4 regions of the Micromonospora sp. NPDC047187 genome follow, and region 1 is predicted to be linked to each of the others. Evidence: riboswitches for the same ligand, from Rfam matches in the RefSeq annotation. Region 1 holds a riboswitch; each other region holds the start of a gene.
What was found. A riboswitch is a leader RNA that binds a small molecule or an ion and turns the genes downstream of it on or off. The one in region 1 is predicted to bind cyclic di-AMP.
Positions count from the first base shown of each region.

Region 2: another riboswitch for cyclic di-AMP. It lies ahead of ABZ794_RS09685 (NlpC/P60 family protein); the one in region 1 lies ahead of ABZ794_RS06225 (hypothetical protein).
Region 3: another riboswitch for cyclic di-AMP. It lies ahead of ABZ794_RS25480 (hypothetical protein); the one in region 1 lies ahead of ABZ794_RS06225 (hypothetical protein).
Region 4: another riboswitch for cyclic di-AMP. It lies ahead of ABZ794_RS11365 (C39 family peptidase); the one in region 1 lies ahead of ABZ794_RS06225 (hypothetical protein).

Region 1 covers NZ_JBEYUF010000002.1:365,228-369,379, reverse strand. Annotated here, with positions in the region: partial or broken gene ABZ794_RS06235 (HAD-IC family P-type ATPase) at 1-410, opposite strand, end outside; gene ABZ794_RS06230 (YibE/F family protein) at 722-2,092, shown strand; cyclic di-AMP (ydaO/yuaA leader) riboswitch at 2,259-2,389, shown strand; gene ABZ794_RS06225 (hypothetical protein) at 2,394-3,413, shown strand; gene ABZ794_RS06220 (carbonic anhydrase) at 3,470-4,152, opposite strand, start outside.
Region 2 covers NZ_JBEYUF010000004.1:96,313-100,464, forward strand. Annotated here, with positions in the region: tRNA gene ABZ794_RS09670 (tRNA-Gly) at 12-85, opposite strand; gene ABZ794_RS09675 (pyridoxamine 5'-phosphate oxidase family protein) at 269-826, opposite strand; gene dcd (dCTP deaminase) at 926-1,504, shown strand; gene ABZ794_RS09685 (NlpC/P60 family protein) at 1,578-2,618, opposite strand; cyclic di-AMP (ydaO/yuaA leader) riboswitch at 2,631-2,766, opposite strand; gene ABZ794_RS09690 (peptidoglycan recognition family protein) at 3,002-4,152, shown strand, end outside.
Region 3 covers NZ_JBEYUF010000020.1:9,841-13,992, reverse strand. Annotated here, with positions in the region: gene ABZ794_RS25490 (AAA family ATPase) at 1-387, shown strand, start outside; gene ABZ794_RS25485 (cation diffusion facilitator family transporter) at 494-1,411, shown strand; cyclic di-AMP (ydaO/yuaA leader) riboswitch at 1,530-1,661, shown strand; gene ABZ794_RS25480 (hypothetical protein) at 1,718-2,731, shown strand; gene ABZ794_RS25475 (hypothetical protein) at 2,874-3,383, shown strand; gene ABZ794_RS25470 (SRPBCC family protein) at 3,535-4,002, opposite strand.
Region 4 covers NZ_JBEYUF010000005.1:65,122-69,273, forward strand. Annotated here, with positions in the region: gene ABZ794_RS11350 (acyltransferase) at 1-259, shown strand, start outside; gene ABZ794_RS11355 (hypothetical protein) at 351-773, shown strand; gene ABZ794_RS11360 (hypothetical protein) at 909-1,679, shown strand; cyclic di-AMP (ydaO/yuaA leader) riboswitch at 1,964-2,104, shown strand; gene ABZ794_RS11365 (C39 family peptidase) at 2,337-3,185, shown strand; gene ABZ794_RS11370 (alpha/beta fold hydrolase) at 3,310-4,056, shown strand; gene ABZ794_RS11375 (CDP-glycerol glycerophosphotransferase family protein) at 4,061-4,152, opposite strand, start outside.

The DNA.
Region 1 (4,152 bases):
GCCAGCGCCGGGCTCAACGCCACGCCGGCCCAGGCCAGCACCCCGGCGGCCAGCGGCAGCGCCACCACGTTGTAGCCGGCCGCCCAGGCCAGGTTCTGTCGCATCTTCCGGTACGACGCCCGGGACAGCCGGACCACGGCACCCACCCCGCGCGGGTCCGAGGACGCCAGCACCACCCCGGCGGACTCGATGGCCACATCGGTGCCCGCGCCGATCGCGATACCCACGTCCGCCCGGGCCAGCGCCGGCGCGTCGTTCACCCCGTCACCGACCATCGCCACGACCAACCCCCGCCGCTGGAGCTCGGCCACCCGATCGTCCTTCGCCGCCGGCAGCACCTCGGCGAAGACCTCGTCGACCCCAGGTCGGAAGCCGAGGTCGGCGGCGACCGCCTCGGCCACCGGCCGGGCGGCTCCAACATGCCGCCTCGGAGACCGCCGCGCGAGCGGTTCGGCCGCCCGACACTCCGCCACGACCTGCAACCCCCGGGAGGGCTGGCTAGCATCTCCCACGATGGCCCTCCGAATGCCGCTGCACAGTCGGGCACCGGCGCCGCCACGTCGTGGCGGCGCCCCCGGCCGACCGGGCCGAGCACTGACCGTCCGTGATCAAGCGGTCGTCAGGCAGCGATCCGCCCCGCCGTCCGCCGCGTTTCCACCGCAACGGTGAACCGCCCGGCCCGCTGACCCGTATCCCGCACCGGATCGTTGGGAGTCTCACCTTGGCCGCCGACCACACTCACCCCGCTCCGTCCGCCCCACCACGGGTGCGACGGATCCTCGTCGTGACGGTGGTACCCCTCTTCGTCGCCACCGTGCTGGCCGCAGTGCTGCTCTGGCCGCGCGGCGGGTCACCGCAGACCGACGGTGGTGCGGACGTGCCGCGCTACCCCGGCACTGTCACCCGGGTGGTGAGCGAGCCGTGCCCGCCGGTGCCGTCGGTTCCGGAGGGCACACCGAGGGTCGGCGACGGGCGGTGCGGCACTGTCGACGTCCGGGTGGACGACGGGCCGACCGCCGGCCAGCAGGTGCGCACACCGGTGCCCGACGGGCCCGGCGCACCCCGGGTCGAGGTCGGCGACGAGGTCGTCCTGGTCGAACTGGCCGATCCGATCGATCCCACCGTCAGCAACTGGAACATCGCCGAGCACCAACGCGGCACCCCGATGGTGTGGCTGGCGGTGGTCTTCGCGGCCGCGATCGTCGCGTTCGGTCGGTGGCGGGGCCTGGCAGCGCTCGCCGGGCTGGCCGCCAGCTTCGCCATCCTGCTCACCTTCGTGCTGCCGGGCATCAGCGCGGGCAGGTCACCGCTGCTGGTGGCGGTGGTCGGCGCGGCCCTGATCATGTTCGTGGTGCTCTATCTGACCCACGGGGTCACCGCACAGACCTCGGTCGCAGTGCTCGGCACCTTGGGCAGCCTGGTGCTGACCGGCGTGCTCGCCACCATCGCCACGGCCGCGACCCACCTCACCGGCTTCGGCAGCGAGGACGCCACCACCCTGTCGATGTTCCAGGGCGACGTGGACCTGCACGGTCTGCTGCTCGCCGGCATCATCATCGGATCGCTCGGGGTGCTCGACGACGTGACGGTCACCCAGGCGGCCACCGTCACCGAACTGGCGAACGCCAACCCCGGGCTGACCCGGTTGCAGCTGTACCGTGCCGCCACCCGGGTCGGCCGCGCGCACATCGCCTCCACCGTCAACACCATCGTGCTGGCGTACGCGGGCGCGTCACTGCCCCTGCTGCTCCTGCTCACCGCCGACTCGCGGCCGATCGGGCAGATCCTCACCAGCGAGTTCCTCGCGCAGGAGATCGTCCGCAGCGCGGTCGCCACCCTCGGCCTGATCGCCGCCGTGCCGCTGACCACCGGGCTGGCCGCGGTGGTGACCGCCGCCGGGCGTACCGATGCCACGGCGTCCACCGACGCTCCCGCGCCCCGGCCCCAGCCGGACCGCAGCGAGGCACTGGCCGCACTCAGCTCACCGCGTACGGCCGGCTCCGACGAGCCGGACCGGACGCGGACCGCACCCCCATCAGAGGCCACCGACCGGTGGCCGGAGTCGAACAGGAGCACGGATACGGCATGGTGACACTCCTCAGCGTGACCAGATCGGGCATCCACCCTGAGAACCGCGTCACTGGTCACTCAACGCTATGGCGAAATGACGCTTTTGGTCGGCATCCAGGCATAGCTCAGCCGGTCGACTCTCGGGTAACCTCGCTGCCGGTTACCGATGAAGGCGCGAAGCGGCGCCTGCGGTGCCACCGCCCAATCGCCAACCGGCGAGCCGGGGACCCAGGTGCCTGGGGTGAATCCGCGTCAGCGGTAGGGGCCACTTCCGCCCCGAACCCGTCAGCTAACCCGGTCGGCGGTCGACGGAAGGGAACATTGTGACGGCACCCCTACGCCGCTGGTTGACTCCCGTGGTGGCCGTGATCGCCGCACTTACCGTGCTCGCCGGGCCGCTCCCGGCGCACGCCGCCCCGACGAACCCCACACCGTCCGGGCACGAGGAGGACGGCGAGCCCAAGCTGCTCAACGACGTCATCGAGCAGGCCAACCGCGACTACTCCGCCGCAAAGTCCAAGCTGGACAAATCCAAGAAGCGGCAGAGCGAGTTGGCGGCGGAGGTCAACCGGGCCAAGGCTGACCTGGACGCGTTGGCCCCGCAGGTCGGGCGGATCGCCGCCCAGGCGTACCGGACCGGCCGGATCGGCGCTGTCGCGATGCTGCTGGAGAGCGACGCTCCCGACTCGTTCGTCCAGCGCGCCGGGATGCTCGACGAGATGAACATGGTCAACGAGAAGAAGCTCTCCGAGGTCAACGAGGTGAAGGCCCGCGCCGAGCAGGCCAAGCTCGCCCTCGACACCGAGGTCCGGGAGCAGCAGAAGCAGACCGCCCTGATGGCGAAGCGCAAGAGCGAGGCCGACAAGGCGCTCTCCCTCGTCGGCGGCAAGGGTTTCACCGGCGGCCTGGTGGATGCCACCTCCAAGGTCGCGAAGATCGGCCCGGGTCGCACGGCCGACGGTGACTGGAAGCCCCAGTCGTGCAGCGAGAACGACCCCACCACGTCCGGCTGCGTCACGCCGCGCACCCTGCACGCGTACAAGGAGGTCAAGGCGGCCGGCTTCAACCGGTTCGTCGGCTGCTACCGCCCCGGCGGGCCGTGGGAGCACCCGAAGGGCCGCGCCTGCGACTGGTCGCTACAGAAGAGCGGGTTCTCCCCGTGGCACAACAACGACACCCGGACGTACGGCAACAACGTCGCCGCGTTCCTCATCCGTAACGCCGACCGGCTCGGCATCTACTACGTGATCTGGAACCGGCAGATCTGGTTCCCGGCCACCGGCTGGAGCTCGTACAGCGGGCCGTCGAACCACACCGACCACGTCCACATGTCGCTGCTCTGACCCGCACGATCCCCGACGAGGGCCGTTCCGCGTGACGCGGAGCGGCCCTCGTCGCGTCAGACGGTGGCAGGCGCGGCCGGTTCGGTCGACTCGGTCGAGGCCGGGGGCTCCAATGTCGCGAAGCCGGCCGGTACGGCGGCCACCGTGCGCACCGCTCCGGCGGCCAGCCGGTAGGACACCCCCACCACCGCGCACCGCCCCCGCGCCACCTCGTCGGCCAGCACGGGCGACTGCCCGAGCAACGTCTCGACGGTCTGGGCGATGTGGATGTCGACGATGCCGTCGATGTCGTCCACGCCCTCGGACGTGGCGCGGCGCAGGCTGGGCAGCACGGCGTCGACCACCGCGCGCAGATGGCCGCTCGACGCGGTACCGGTCGCGGCGGACTCCCGGGCGGCCTGCACCGCACCGCAGGAGTCGTGGCCGAGCACCACCACCAGCGGGGTGCCGAGCACTGTCACCGCGTACTCGACGCTGCCGAGCACCTCGGGGCCGGCGGTGTGCCCGGCGGTGCGAACCACGAACAGGTCGCCCAGGCCCCGGTCGAAGATGATCTCGGCGGCCAGCCGCGAGTCGGAGCAGCCGACGATCACCGCGAACGGGTGTTGCCCGTCGGCCACTGCGGCCCGGTGCCCGGCATCCTGGTTGGGGTGGCGTGGGGCGCCATCGACGAAGCGCCGGTTGCCGGCGACCAGCTCGGCGTACGCCCGGGTCGGCTCGCTGAGCGCGGTGGCCCGGT
Region 2 (4,152 bases), on a different contig from region 1:
GCTTCCGTGTGTGGAGCGGGTGACGGGAATCGAACCCGCACTGTCAGCTTGGGAAGCTGATGTTCTGCCATTGAACTACACCCGCAAGCGGCACCACTGTACCCGAGTCGTCGAGCCCGTGCACCCAGGTACCCCCGGAGGCCGTAGCTGTCCGCACCCCGCTCCGCCCGGGTCGACCCCGGGTTGATCTCGGCGGCGGCGGGCCGGTGCGTACGGCGGTGCCGGCTCCGTTGGTACGGAGCCGGCACTGATGATCTTTGAGCTGTGGTCAGGCGGCCGTGCACTGAACGTCACGGCTGAGGCGGGTCGGGCGCGCCTGCGGGACGGCGAGGGGCGCGGCCACCGCCGACGGGGCGTTTGGGTCGAGCCAGACCCGAACGGCCGGCCGACTCGGCGCGAGGCCCGGAATGCCGGCGATGTGCTGCTCGCGGCGGGTGAGCATGGCCACGTCGACGGTGAACTCGAAGAGCCGCCAGTCGACCTGCGGCTCGGCCCGGGCGCTCTGCGCCAACTGCGCCACCCGGATCGGATCGGTCACCGGACGGGCGCGCCCTGCCACGTACGCCTCGTCGTCACTCTCCTCCGCCGGGAACGAGTGCAGCGCGTAACGGCCGTCACGTTCGAGGTCGCGGCGCTTCGGCGAGTCGATGATGAAGCAGAACAGCCCCTCGGCGGTGATGACCGGGGAGACCGGATGGACGCGGGGCCCGCCGTCGGCGCGGACCGTGGCCAGATAGCCGAAGCCCGGCCCGTACTGCTGGAGGAGAACGCGGATCCCGTCGGCGAGTCGGGGCTCGTCGGCGGCGAATTCGGACCAGGAAGCCATGTGGGCATTCTATCGAACAAATGTACGAGCAGCGACCTCGACGCGCTGGTCACCGGCACCGAATCCGGCCACTTTTGGCAGCGCGGCTATGGTGGTCCGATGCTGCTCTCCGACCGCGACCTGGTCTCCGAGATCAAGGCCGGCACGCTGGGCTTGGAGCCGTTCGAGCCCACCCTGGTCCAACCGTCCAGCATCGACGTCCGACTCGACCGGCTGTTCCGGGTCTTCAACAACCACCTCTACACCCACATCGATCCCGCGATGCAGCAGGACGACCTGACCTCGGCGGTCGAGGTCCCCGACGGTGAGCCGTTCGTGCTGCACCCGGGGGAGTTCGTGCTCGCCTCGACGCTGGAGGTCATCTCGCTGGGTGACCAGCTCGCCGGCCGACTGGAGGGCAAGAGCTCCCTGGGCCGGCTCGGGCTGCTCACGCACTCCACTGCCGGCTTCATCGACCCGGGCTTCTCCGGTCACGTGACGCTGGAACTCTCGAACGTGGCGAACCTGCCGATCACCCTCTGGCCGGGCATGAAGATCGGGCAGCTCTGCATCTTCCGGCTCTCCTCGCCGGCCGAGCACCCGTACGGCTCGGTGGTCTACGGCTCGCGCTACCAGGGCCAGCGGGGGCCGACACCCAGCCGCGCCTGGCAGCACTGGCGGACCTGGCCCACCCGCTGAGGTTCAGCAGCTGGCCCCGAGACGACGAGGGCCCGCCGCGACGGATCGCGACGGGCCCTTCGATCACTCGGGGTCAGCCTGGACGGCCGTAGCTGTGGATCGGGCCGTCGTCGACCTTCTTCATCTTGACCGGTTGACCGGCCTGCGAGGCGTGCACCACCCAGCCGCCGCCGACGTACATGCCGACGTGGTGGATGTCGCTGTAGTAGAAGACCAGGTCGCCGGGGCGCAGGTCGCCCTTGCTGACGTTCTTGGTTACCCGGCTCTGCGCGGCGGCGTTGTGCGGCAGCGACACGCCGGCCTTCGCCCAGGCGGCCAGCATCAGCCCGGAGCAGTCGTACGAGTTCGGGCCCTCGGCACCCCAGACGTAGGGCTTGCCGATCTGCGCGCAGGCGAACTTGACAGCGGTGCCCGCGGCGCCGCCGGGGTAGCTGCCCGGGCAGGGTGCCGGGCGCAGCGGACCGCCGCCGCCACTGCCGTACACCTTGAGGCGCAGCTTCTGCAGGCGGTCGATCTCGTCGTTGATCTGCTTCTTCTTCGCCGCCAGCTGAGCTTCCGTGCGGGTCAGCTGGGCCACCATCTCGTCCAGTGGCGCCTTCTGCGCGGCCAGCTGGTCGCGCAGGTCGGCCACCTGGCGTACGTCCTTCTGCTGGTTGTGCGCGAAGCGGTCGAGCATTTCGAGCTGGCCGACCACCTCGCTGGGCGACCGGCTGCCCAGCACCGCGTTGACTGTCGAGACGTTCTCACCCTTGTAGGCGCGCACGGCCAGGGCGCTGACCTTGTTCATCGCGGCGTCGACCTGGCGCTCGAGCGGAGTGATCCGGGCGGCCAGCGCGTCTGTCTGCTTGCGCTTCGCGGCGAGGTCGGTGCGGGTGGCGTTGTGCCGTTCGATGATCGGTTCGAGCTTGTTCCAGTCGGCGTCGATCTGGCGCTCGATCTCGGCGACGGACGGGTCGGCGTGGGCCGCCGTGGCACTGCCGGTCAGAACGACGGCGATGCCGGCCAGCGCGGCGAGTGCGGTGGTGAAGCGGGACCAGCGTGGGCGCGGCACGATCGACGCCGGGCCGGCTGATGCCGACCGCTCGGACGACGGCCGCGGGGCATGGAGTGCCACCGGGTTCCGTACTCCTTCTTCCTGACCGCCTACCGGGTTAGCTGACGGGTTCGGGCGGGAAGTCGGCGCCCTACCGCAGTGGCTGCGGATTCACCCCGAGGGACCTGGGTCCCCGGTTCGCTCGGAAACGACTCGGCGGTGTCGGTCCGTTACCGCCCGGGCTGGGCGGAGCTGCTGTCGGGCCAACAAATGACCAGAGTAGAGACGTCTGTTACCGATCCGCAACCCGTGCGGCAGTGACACTCCGTACGGATTGAACGAGGTAACCGACCGTGTGTGAAGAATTCTTTCCATCCACTTCGATAGATAGAAAGGTATTGACGCGACCTCCCGGACGGCGCGATGGTGACCTGACCTCACTCCGCGAGAATCTAGGGGGTTCGATGCACCATCCAACCCTGTCGACCGGCTGGCGCGGGCTGCTCGCCGCCACAGTGGTCGCCGCCGCGACCACTGTGCCACTCTCCGTCGGCCCGGCCGCCGCAGCGCCCACCACCGACCGCCAGCAGCAGTACGCCGCAGCGGCCACCGAGTACGGCGTGCCGGCCGTCGTGCTGCTCGGCGTCTCCTACCTGGAGTCCCGTTGGGACACCAACGCCGGTACACCGAGCACCAGTGGCGGCTACGGTCCGATGCACCTGACCGACGCGCGGCACGTGGCCGCCCTACCCGGACGCGGCCACCACGACGCCGGCGCCGAGGACCCACGCGGCGACGACTCCCGCACCGCCCGCGTACCCGCGCCCCGGCCGGTCGAGGCACCCGCGCCATCCACCGCCGCGTTGCAGACCGTCGACGCCGCCGCCACGCTGACCGGCGCCACCCCCGAGGCACTGCGCACCGACGCGGGCCTCAACATCCGGGGTGGGGCCGCGCTGCTGAGCGCGTACCAGAGGGATCTGGGCGCGCCGGTCGGCGCGGACACCGACCCGGCGGCCTGGTACGGCGCGGTGGCACGCTACTCGGGCGCGGACAGCGCCGACGCCGCGGCGGCCTTCGCCGACGAGGTCTTCACCACCATCGGCGCGGGCGAAGCCCGGGTGACCGACGACGGCCAGCGGATCACCCTGCCGGCCCGCGCGGTGCGGCCCGAGCGTTCCTGGCTGGACCGGCTGGGCCTGCGCCGGCTGGCCCGCCCGGACGGGGTGGAGTGCCCCCGCACCATCTCCTGCGAGTGGATCCCGGCGCCCTACGAGGCGTTCGGCGACGGGGACTACGGCAACCACGACCTCTCCGACCGGCCCGCGCGGCAGAAGATCGAGTACATCGTCATCCACGACACCGAGGCGAGTTGGGCCACGACCCTGCAACTGGTCCAGGATCCGACCTACGTGAGCTGGCACTACTCGCTGCGCTCCGTCGACGGGCACATCGCCCAGCACGTGAAGACCAAGGACGTCGGCTGGCACGCCGGCAACTGGTACGTCAACGCGAAGTCGATCGGGTTGGAACACGAGGGCTTCGCGGCGCAGGGCACCTGGTACACCGAGGCGATGTACCGGACCTCGGCGAAGCTGGTCCGGCACCTGGCGAT
Region 3 (4,152 bases), on a different contig from region 1:
GAGATCCGTCGGCTCTACCCGGACCTGCCGCTGCCGACCGCCGTCCGCTCCACGGGGGTCGAGCCGGTGGAGCTGGTGGTGCCCGCGACGGGGTTGGAGACCGCGACAGTGGAGGCCGCCGCCGGCCTGCTGGCCGAGGTGGAGGGGACGGTCGGGGTGATCACGCCGGTCCCCCGCCGGGACGAGGTCGCCGGGTGGCTGGGCGCGCTCGGCGCGCCGAGGTTGCAGGTGGTGACCAGCCTGGAGGCCAAGGGCATGGAGTACGACGGGGTGGTGCTGGTCGCGCCGAGCGAGATCCGGGCGGATCCGGGTGCCGGGGTGCGCACCCTGTACGTGGCGCTCTCCCGGGCCACCCAGCGGCTCACCACCATCGACCCGACCGGCTGACGCGCGCGGACTGCCGCCGGCGCAAGGCGCCGCCCGTACACTTGCACACATAGCGATGTGAGCATACATTTGACCGGGTCCCGACCAGCGGCGGAAGGTGGTTCTCGTGGGCGCAGGTCATGACCACCACCATGGGTCCGTCGCCAATGCCGCACACCAGCACCGAGGTCGACTCTGGGCGGCATTCGGGTTGCTCACCACCCTGATGGTGGTCGAGGCGGTGGCCGCCCTGCACACCGGCTCGCTCGCCCTGCTCTCCGACGCCGGGCACATGTTCACCGACGTGCTCGGCATCGGGATGGCGCTCGCCGCCATCACGGCGACCCGGCGGGCCACCGGCGACCCGCAGCGCACCTTCGGGCTCTACCGACTCGAGGTGCTCGCCGCGCTGGCCAACGCCGTCCTGCTCTCCGGCGTCGCGATCTACGTGGTGATCGAGGCGATCCGCCGCTTCGGCGACCCGCACCAGGTCGTCGCCGGCCCGATGCTCGCGGTGGCCGTGCTCGGCCTGCTCGCCAACATCGCCGCCTTCGCGCTGCTGCGCGCCGGAGCCCGGGAGAGCATCAACCTCCAGGGCGCCTACCTGGAGGTGCTCGGTGACCTGCTCGGCTCGCTCGGCGTCATCGGCGCGGCGCTGCTCATCACCGTCACCGACTGGTGGTGGGCCGACCCCCTGGTCGCGGTCGCCATCGGCGTGTTCATCCTTCCGCGCACCTGGCGGCTGGCCCGCGCCGCCGTCCGCATCCTGGTGCAGGCCGCCCCGGAACACCTCCAGGTGACCGCCGTGCACGACCGGCTCGCCGCCGTCCCCGGTGTCGTCGAGGTGCACGACCTGCACGTCTGGACGCTCACCTCGGGCATGGAGGTGGCCTCCGCTCACCTGACCATGGCACCCGGCGCGGAGGTCGGCGCGGTGCTCACCGCGGCGCGTACGGCCCTGCACGACGACTTCCGCATCGAGCACGCGACGTTGCAGATCGAGCCCGGCGCCGCTTCCGGAGCGTGCGGCTCCATCGAATGGTGACGGAGCCGTAATTTTCCGTGCTGACGCACGCACCGTCCGTCACATTGGCTGCAGCGGCCCCATCGGCACCGGTAGGCTCGGTCCCGGCCTCCACCAGGCGGCGCCCTCCCGGCGCCGGTGGCGGTCGCCGCCTAATCGCCCAACTGGGCGAACCGGGGAACCATGTTCCTGGGGTGTATCCGCGTCAGCGGTAGGGATCTTCCGTCCCGAACCCGTCAGCTAACCCGGTCGGCGGCTGACGGAAGGACATGCGCAGTGGCACCAGCACGACCACCCGCCGCCCGACTGGCGGCACTGATCGTCGCGATGTTCGCCCTCGGCGTCGCGCTTCCGGCCGGCACCGCCTCGGCCTCCCCCCCGACCGGCCTGCGGGCCGCCGCACCCGACTCCGACGAGGAGGGCGGCACCCCGGCGTTGCGCGCCCAACTCGAGGCGGCCAGCAAGGGCTACCTGGACGCGAAGCGCGCCCTGGACACCTCCGTGCAACGGCAGAAGCAGCTCGCCACCCAGCTGACGACCATCGAGGTCGAGATCGGCCAGCGCAACGGCAAGGTCGGCGAGATCGCCGAGGTGGCCTACCGCACCGGCCGGCTCGGTGCGATGTCGGCGCTGCTCAACAGCAACACTCCGGAAGGCTTCATGGACCGGGCGGCCGCGCTGGACGCGGTGGCGGCCAACGAAGACCGGGTGCTGCGCGACCTGCTGAACAGCAAGGACAAGGCCAACCGCACCCGGATCGCCCTGGACGGCGAGATCAACGAACAGCGCAAGCAGGTCGCGGTGATGGCCAAGCGCAAGGAGCAGGCCGAACGGGCCCTGACCGTGGCCACCACACCCAAACCGCAGACCACCGCCGACGGCGGCTCCAACCGGGGCACCTCCAGCGCCAACGCAAAGGCCGCACCGCGCAACTCCGACGGCTCCTGGCCCTCCGAGTCGTGCAGCGTCAACGACCCCACCCCGGCCAACGGCTGCATCACCCCACGCACCCTGCACGCGCTCAACCAGGCCAAGGCCGCAGGATTCACCCGGTACGTCTCGTGCCACCGCCCCAGCGGCTCCGGTGAACACCCGAAGGGCCGGGCCTGCGACTTCGCGGCGCAGAAGGGCGGCTTCGGCGGGGACGCCACCGGCGGCGACAAGACGTACGGCAACAACCTGGCCGCGTACTTCATCCGCAACGCGGACCGGCTCGCCGTGCTCTACGTGATCTGGTACAGGCAGATCTGGCTGCCCAGCAGCGGGTGGAAGTCGTACAGCGGGGCGCACGGCACCCCGTCGACCGACCACACCAACCACGTACACCTGTCGGTCTACTGACCCACGCGTCGTGATGCCTGTGAGTCACCCCGGTGGCTCACAGGCATCACGTGCGTCCGGGGCCGGGCTACGTCGCCGGGCGTACCCCTGATGTCGTCGCTCGTCGGACGACCCGGCAGCGGTCGGCGGGCAGCATCGCGGTATGCCTCGGATCCGACCCAGCACCCGCAAGGCGCTGCTCACCCTGCACCTGGTCACCTCGCTCGGCTGGCTCGGCGCCGACCTGGTGCTGCTCACCCTCGGCATCGCCGTTCAGCGGGGCGCCGACCCGGCGGTGGTCTATCCGGTCACGGCCCTGGTCGGCACTGTGCTGTTCGCGCCGCTGAGCGTCCTGGTCTGGCTGATCGGCGTCGCCAGCTCACTGCTCACCCCGTGGGGCCTGCTGCGCCACCGCTGGGTGCTGGTCAAGCTCGTGCTGACCACGGTGATGGTCGGGCTGGTGCTGTTCCTGCTCACCCCGAACCTGCGTCACGCCGGAGCGGTCGGGGCCGCCCTGCCCGCCCGGGATCGCGCCGACCTGGTCATCGCGCCGGCGGTGTCGACCAGCCTGATGGTCATCGCGACGGTGCTGTCCACCTACAAGCCGTGGGGCCGGCGTCCCGCCACCCGAGCGGCCCGCACAACCCGTGATCGCGCCGCAACAACGATCTAGACGCAACCCCCGCCAAGCACGTCGCGCCCCGCCCTGCCCCGCGATCTTGCACTTACTGTCCCGACACATGTGGCATCCCACCGATATCGACAACCGAAACTGCAAGATCGACGCAGGGGGTGGGGCGGGGCAGGGTGGGGCGGGGGGCTGGTCAGGCCGGGTTTGGGGGGGTGCCGGTGCGGTCGAGGGCGGCGCCCAGCCGGGTGGCGAGGGCGAGATGAGCGGCCTGGGCCTGGCGGAACGCGTACCGGAACAGCGGCGTCGGCGCGGTCAGGGTGATCTCGACGTCGATGCGGACCAGGCCGTCCGGCTCGGCGCGCAGTCGGGTGTGGTTTCGCACTGTGGTGGCCGGCCACTGGCGGGCCACCATGACGATCTCGTCGGCCTCGTTGATCAGCACGTCCGCGTGGTAGGTGGTCCGGAAGCGCAGCGGACCCGCCGCCAACCGGTCGTTGATCGTGTAGCTGGCCTGGGCGCCGGGCCGGGGCGGCACCCGGCGAACCCGGACGATCAGCGGATGCAGCTCGCCCTGCCGGGTCAGGTCGCTGAGCAACGCTGCCGCCTCGGCGGGTGAGCACCGGGCCTGGACGGTGTAGCTGAAGGTATCGCTGCTGAGCACACCGTCTCCCGCCGTCGTTGGTCGCCCGATCGTCCCGTACCGATGTCTGGCTGGCAACGCCCCGGGCCCTCAGCGCCGCGCGGACCGGGCCGATGCGACGACCCGCCACCACCTGCGCCACTAAGGTCGGTTAGTACAAAATCTTCCGAA
Region 4 (4,152 bases), on a different contig from region 1:
GCGTGGCCCGGCCGTGGTGCTCGGCTTCCTGGCGGCGAACCTGATCCTCGCCGGGCTGTTGCACCGCTTCGTCGAAACCCCGATGATGCGCCGGCTCGCGCCGCGCCGTGCGGCCCGTCCGGCGCCCGTCCCCCGACAACGCGCGGCCGGCGACGACGACGCACGGGACCCCGCAAGCAGCGCCCGCGGCAAGGTCGACGGACCTGCCGACGAGGTCGGTCAGGCCGGCGGGCGATCACCGTACGTCGACCTGCGCTGACAACGTCCACCCTGGTCAACGGGTCGGCGCGGCGCGATCCGACACGCCCGTGGTCGGTGCGCCCGGCTCGGCGCGACGGTAGCGTTGGGGCGTGCTTCCGGTCGCGTTCACCTGTCCGCTGTGGTGGGTGGCGCGCTGGGCGACTCGGGTGCTGACCAGCCTCGCCGTCGTCGCGGCCCTGGCGCTCGGCGCAGGCCCGGCCACGGCCACCACGGCAACACCCGGCCCGGTGCCGACGTCGAGCGCGGTGCCGGCCTCTGTCGCCGCCGGCCCGCTGGCGGCCTCCTGCCGGCACTCCGCGGCACCCGGTGCTGCCCGCCCGGCCGCGGCGATACCGCCGGAGGCCGCCGAGGAGTCCGTCCCGACATGGTCGGTCGACACGCCGGTGGCGCTCCCCGATGATCAGGGCGCCATCGCGGCCGGCGTGCTGCCGGTCCGCGCGGCCGAATTCGGCCGGCTGCCCCTCCTCGACGGTACGAGCGGTCGGGCTTCCCGGGCCCCACCCGGGCGCTGAGCCACCGGGACGACCGTCCCGCCACCGTGCCCTGTCGACCCACCCGCTCCCTGACCCGCCGACCCGTGGCCCACAGTGGCCCGCTGATCGGCGCGGCTCCCCATCGCACTGCTCATCCTCCCCGAGGTGCCGACCATGGAGACAGTCGTCTTCTACCAGTTCGTGACCGAGGTGCCGCGGGCCGCCGCCATCTGGTCGACGCTGTTCCTGCTGACCCTGGGCCTGCTCTCCGTGCTGGCCGCCCGCCCCGAACGGGACCGGCCCACTGACGACCCGCTCCCGGCCGGGCCCACTCCTCGGGAGGTGGCCGCCGCCGAGGCCGTGGACCTGCGCCGCTACGCCGAGGAGGTGGCCGTCGCCGCGGCCGGCGCGGCCACCACCGCCAAGCGGCGGCGTGCCGCCTGGCTGACTGCTCAGGAGCAGCTGGAGCGGGCCTGGATCGGGTACGACGAGGCGGACACCGCAGCGCGTCGCTTCGCTGGCGCCGGTGCGCTGCCCACCCCGCAGACCCCGCACACCCCCGCCGAGTACGCCGCCCGGGAGCGCTATCTGCACCGGGCGGTGATGGCTGCGTACTGGCGGGGGGAGCTGACCATGGCGCAGCTCGGCGACGTGTTCGGGCACCGGCGCGGCTGGGATCCCCGGCGGCACCCGGTCGAGCAGGAGGTGCTGATCAGCCGGGTGGTCCGGGATGCGCGGCTGGCCGACTACCAGGTGGCCGCCGGCCGTGAGCGGGCCGCCTGGCGTGACGCGGAGTTGGCCGCCGAGTCGGCTCGTGCCCTCGCCGAGGAGGCGTACGCGGCGGCGGCCCGGCTCCGCCCGACCCTGGTACCCGCGCGCCGCACGGTGGCCGGGGCGTTGCGTCCCGCCGTCGTGGCACTGTGGCGCCCGGCCCGGGTGGGTTGAGCCCAATCCGTGATGTGAGGCCGGTCACCCAATCGGGAAATCGGACGTCCGACGCGATCGGCGGCATTGATCCCGCGATTGTGGCCGCGTTCTTTGCGGCCTGTCCGGTTGTCGCCCGCAGGCGTCGCCGTAACCGGTTGTCCCATCGAGTCACATCATCGGCAATACGCGCAGAAATTGTCGCGCCAATTGGGGTTTACGCAGGTGAACCTGGCTTGGCAGGGCGTTGAGACGCCAGTAGTGTCGTCCCGTCCGGTGCGGTAACCGATCGCAAGACGCGACGCCGCACCGACCCGCTTAATCGTGATCAACGAACCGGGGACCCACCAGTAAGTCCGGGGTGAATCCGCGAGCCACGGCCCGCGGTAGGGCGTCTTCCCGCCCGAATCCGTCAGCTAACCCGGTAGGCGGTGTCGGAAGGAGTCCCATCCTCGTGCAGCACCTTTCCACCCCTCGGTTGTTCCCTCGCCTCCACGGCGCGGCGGTGCACCCGCTCATCCGTCCAGTGACGGTGAGCTGACCCCCGGGTCATCGCCTTCCCCGCCCGGCCACGCCGGGCGTTCCCCTGAGCGGTTCACCATCCGCGGACCACGGTCCGCGCGCTGGCGCCTGCCCGGATACCGGTCCGGCCCCGGTGTGCCGCTCTCCCCCCGATCCGTGGAGGACCCCGTGAAGCACACCCTGCAGCGTCAGCTCCGCCGCCTCGCCACCGAGCGCCCGTACCAGATCGTCGCCGCCTCCGCCGCGGCCCTCGCGATCGCCACCACCACCGGCGCCCTGCTCACCACTGCCGACGACGCCCCGGCCGGCCAGCGCACCGCGACCACTGTCGCCGAGATGCGCAGCGACGTCGCCGCCTCCCGCGGCGAGGCTCGGGAGGCTTCCCCCTCGGCCAGCGCCGCACCGACCACTGCCGCCCCGGCCACCAGCGCCGCGTCGCCCGCCGCCAAGGCCAGCAGCAACCCGGACCTCACCCGGAAGCCGGAGCGGCCGAAGCCGCCCGCGACCAAGGTGCTCGACTACGACTACGAGGCGCAGAACACCTACTACAACTGCGGCCCGGCGGCCACCCGGAACGCGCTCAGCGCCGCCGGCATCGACCGCACCCAGGAGGAGCTCGGCGCCGAGCTGGGCACCACCGAGATGGGCACCAACTCGGCCGAGGACACCACCCGAGTGCTCAACGCCGAGGTGAAGGGCTCCCCGTACCGGACCCGGATGTTCCCCGGCGCGCCCAGCCCGGCCCAGATGGACCGGCTCCAGGCCGACGTGGTGAAGGCCATCACCGACGGCCGGGGCGTGGTGGCCAACGTCGTCGGCGACGCCACCGACACCGACGGCGGCTGGCACTCCTACGGCGGCGGGCACTACATCGCCGTCGTGGGCTACAAGGACAACGGCCGCACCGTACGCATCGCCGACTCGGCGAACCCGGCCGACCCGTCGTACTGGATCACCACGATCGACCTGGCCAACTGGATCACCAGCCGGGGCTACTCCGCCTGACCCGGGCACGCTGACCGCCGCGGGCGCCGTCCTCCACAAGGGGCCGGCGCCCGCGGCGTCTGTCCGCGTGGTCCCGTCATCGACGGCTCTCGTACCCGACCGTGAACCGTGGGAGACTGCGGCCGTGGTGGAGAAGACGGGTGGTCACGCCGGCCGCAGGCCGGTCCTGCTGCTGCTGCACGGCATGGGAGCGACCGGGGACGTGTGGTTGCCCTGGGCCCCGTACCTCGAGCAGCACTGGCCCGGGCGGTGGCTGGCACCGGACCTCGCCGGCCACGGCTGGGCGTCGCCGCTGCCGTCGTACTCCTTCCCGGGCTTCGCCCAGCAGGTCGCGCAGGCGCTCGCCCCCGACGACCGGTTGGTGGTGCTCGGGCACTCGCTGGGCGGGGTGGTCGGTCTCGCGCTTGCCGCCCGCGACGCCGGAACGCCGGTGGACGCGGTCGTCGGGCTGGGCATCAAGGCACTCTGGTCACCCGCTGAGCTGACCCGCGCCGCCGAAGTCGCCGCCCGCCCGGTGAGCTGGTTCGCCAGCCGCACCGAGGCGGCTCGCCGCTACCTGCGGGTCTCCGGGCTGGCCGGCCTGGTCTCGCCGGACCACCCGGTGGTGGACGCCGGGCTGCGCCAGGTCGACGGCCGGTGGCGCCTCGCCATGGACCCGGCCGCCTTCGCCGTCGGCGAGCCCGACCTGGCCGCGCTGCTCGCGGCGACCGACGTGCCGGTGCTGCTGGCACGCGGGGAGAACGACCCGATGGTCACCGACGAACAGCTCAAGGAGTACGGCGTACCGGTCGCCACGCTGCCCGGCCTCGGGCACAACGCGCACGTGGAGGACCCGGCGGCGGTGCTGGCGCTGCTCGACCCGTACCGCTGAGCGGTCAGGCAGGTGTGGACGCGGTCAGTGTCCCAGCCGGTGCCAGCTCCCGGCGGGCGGCGGTCAGGAACGCCTCGGCGTACGCCTCGGCCGGGA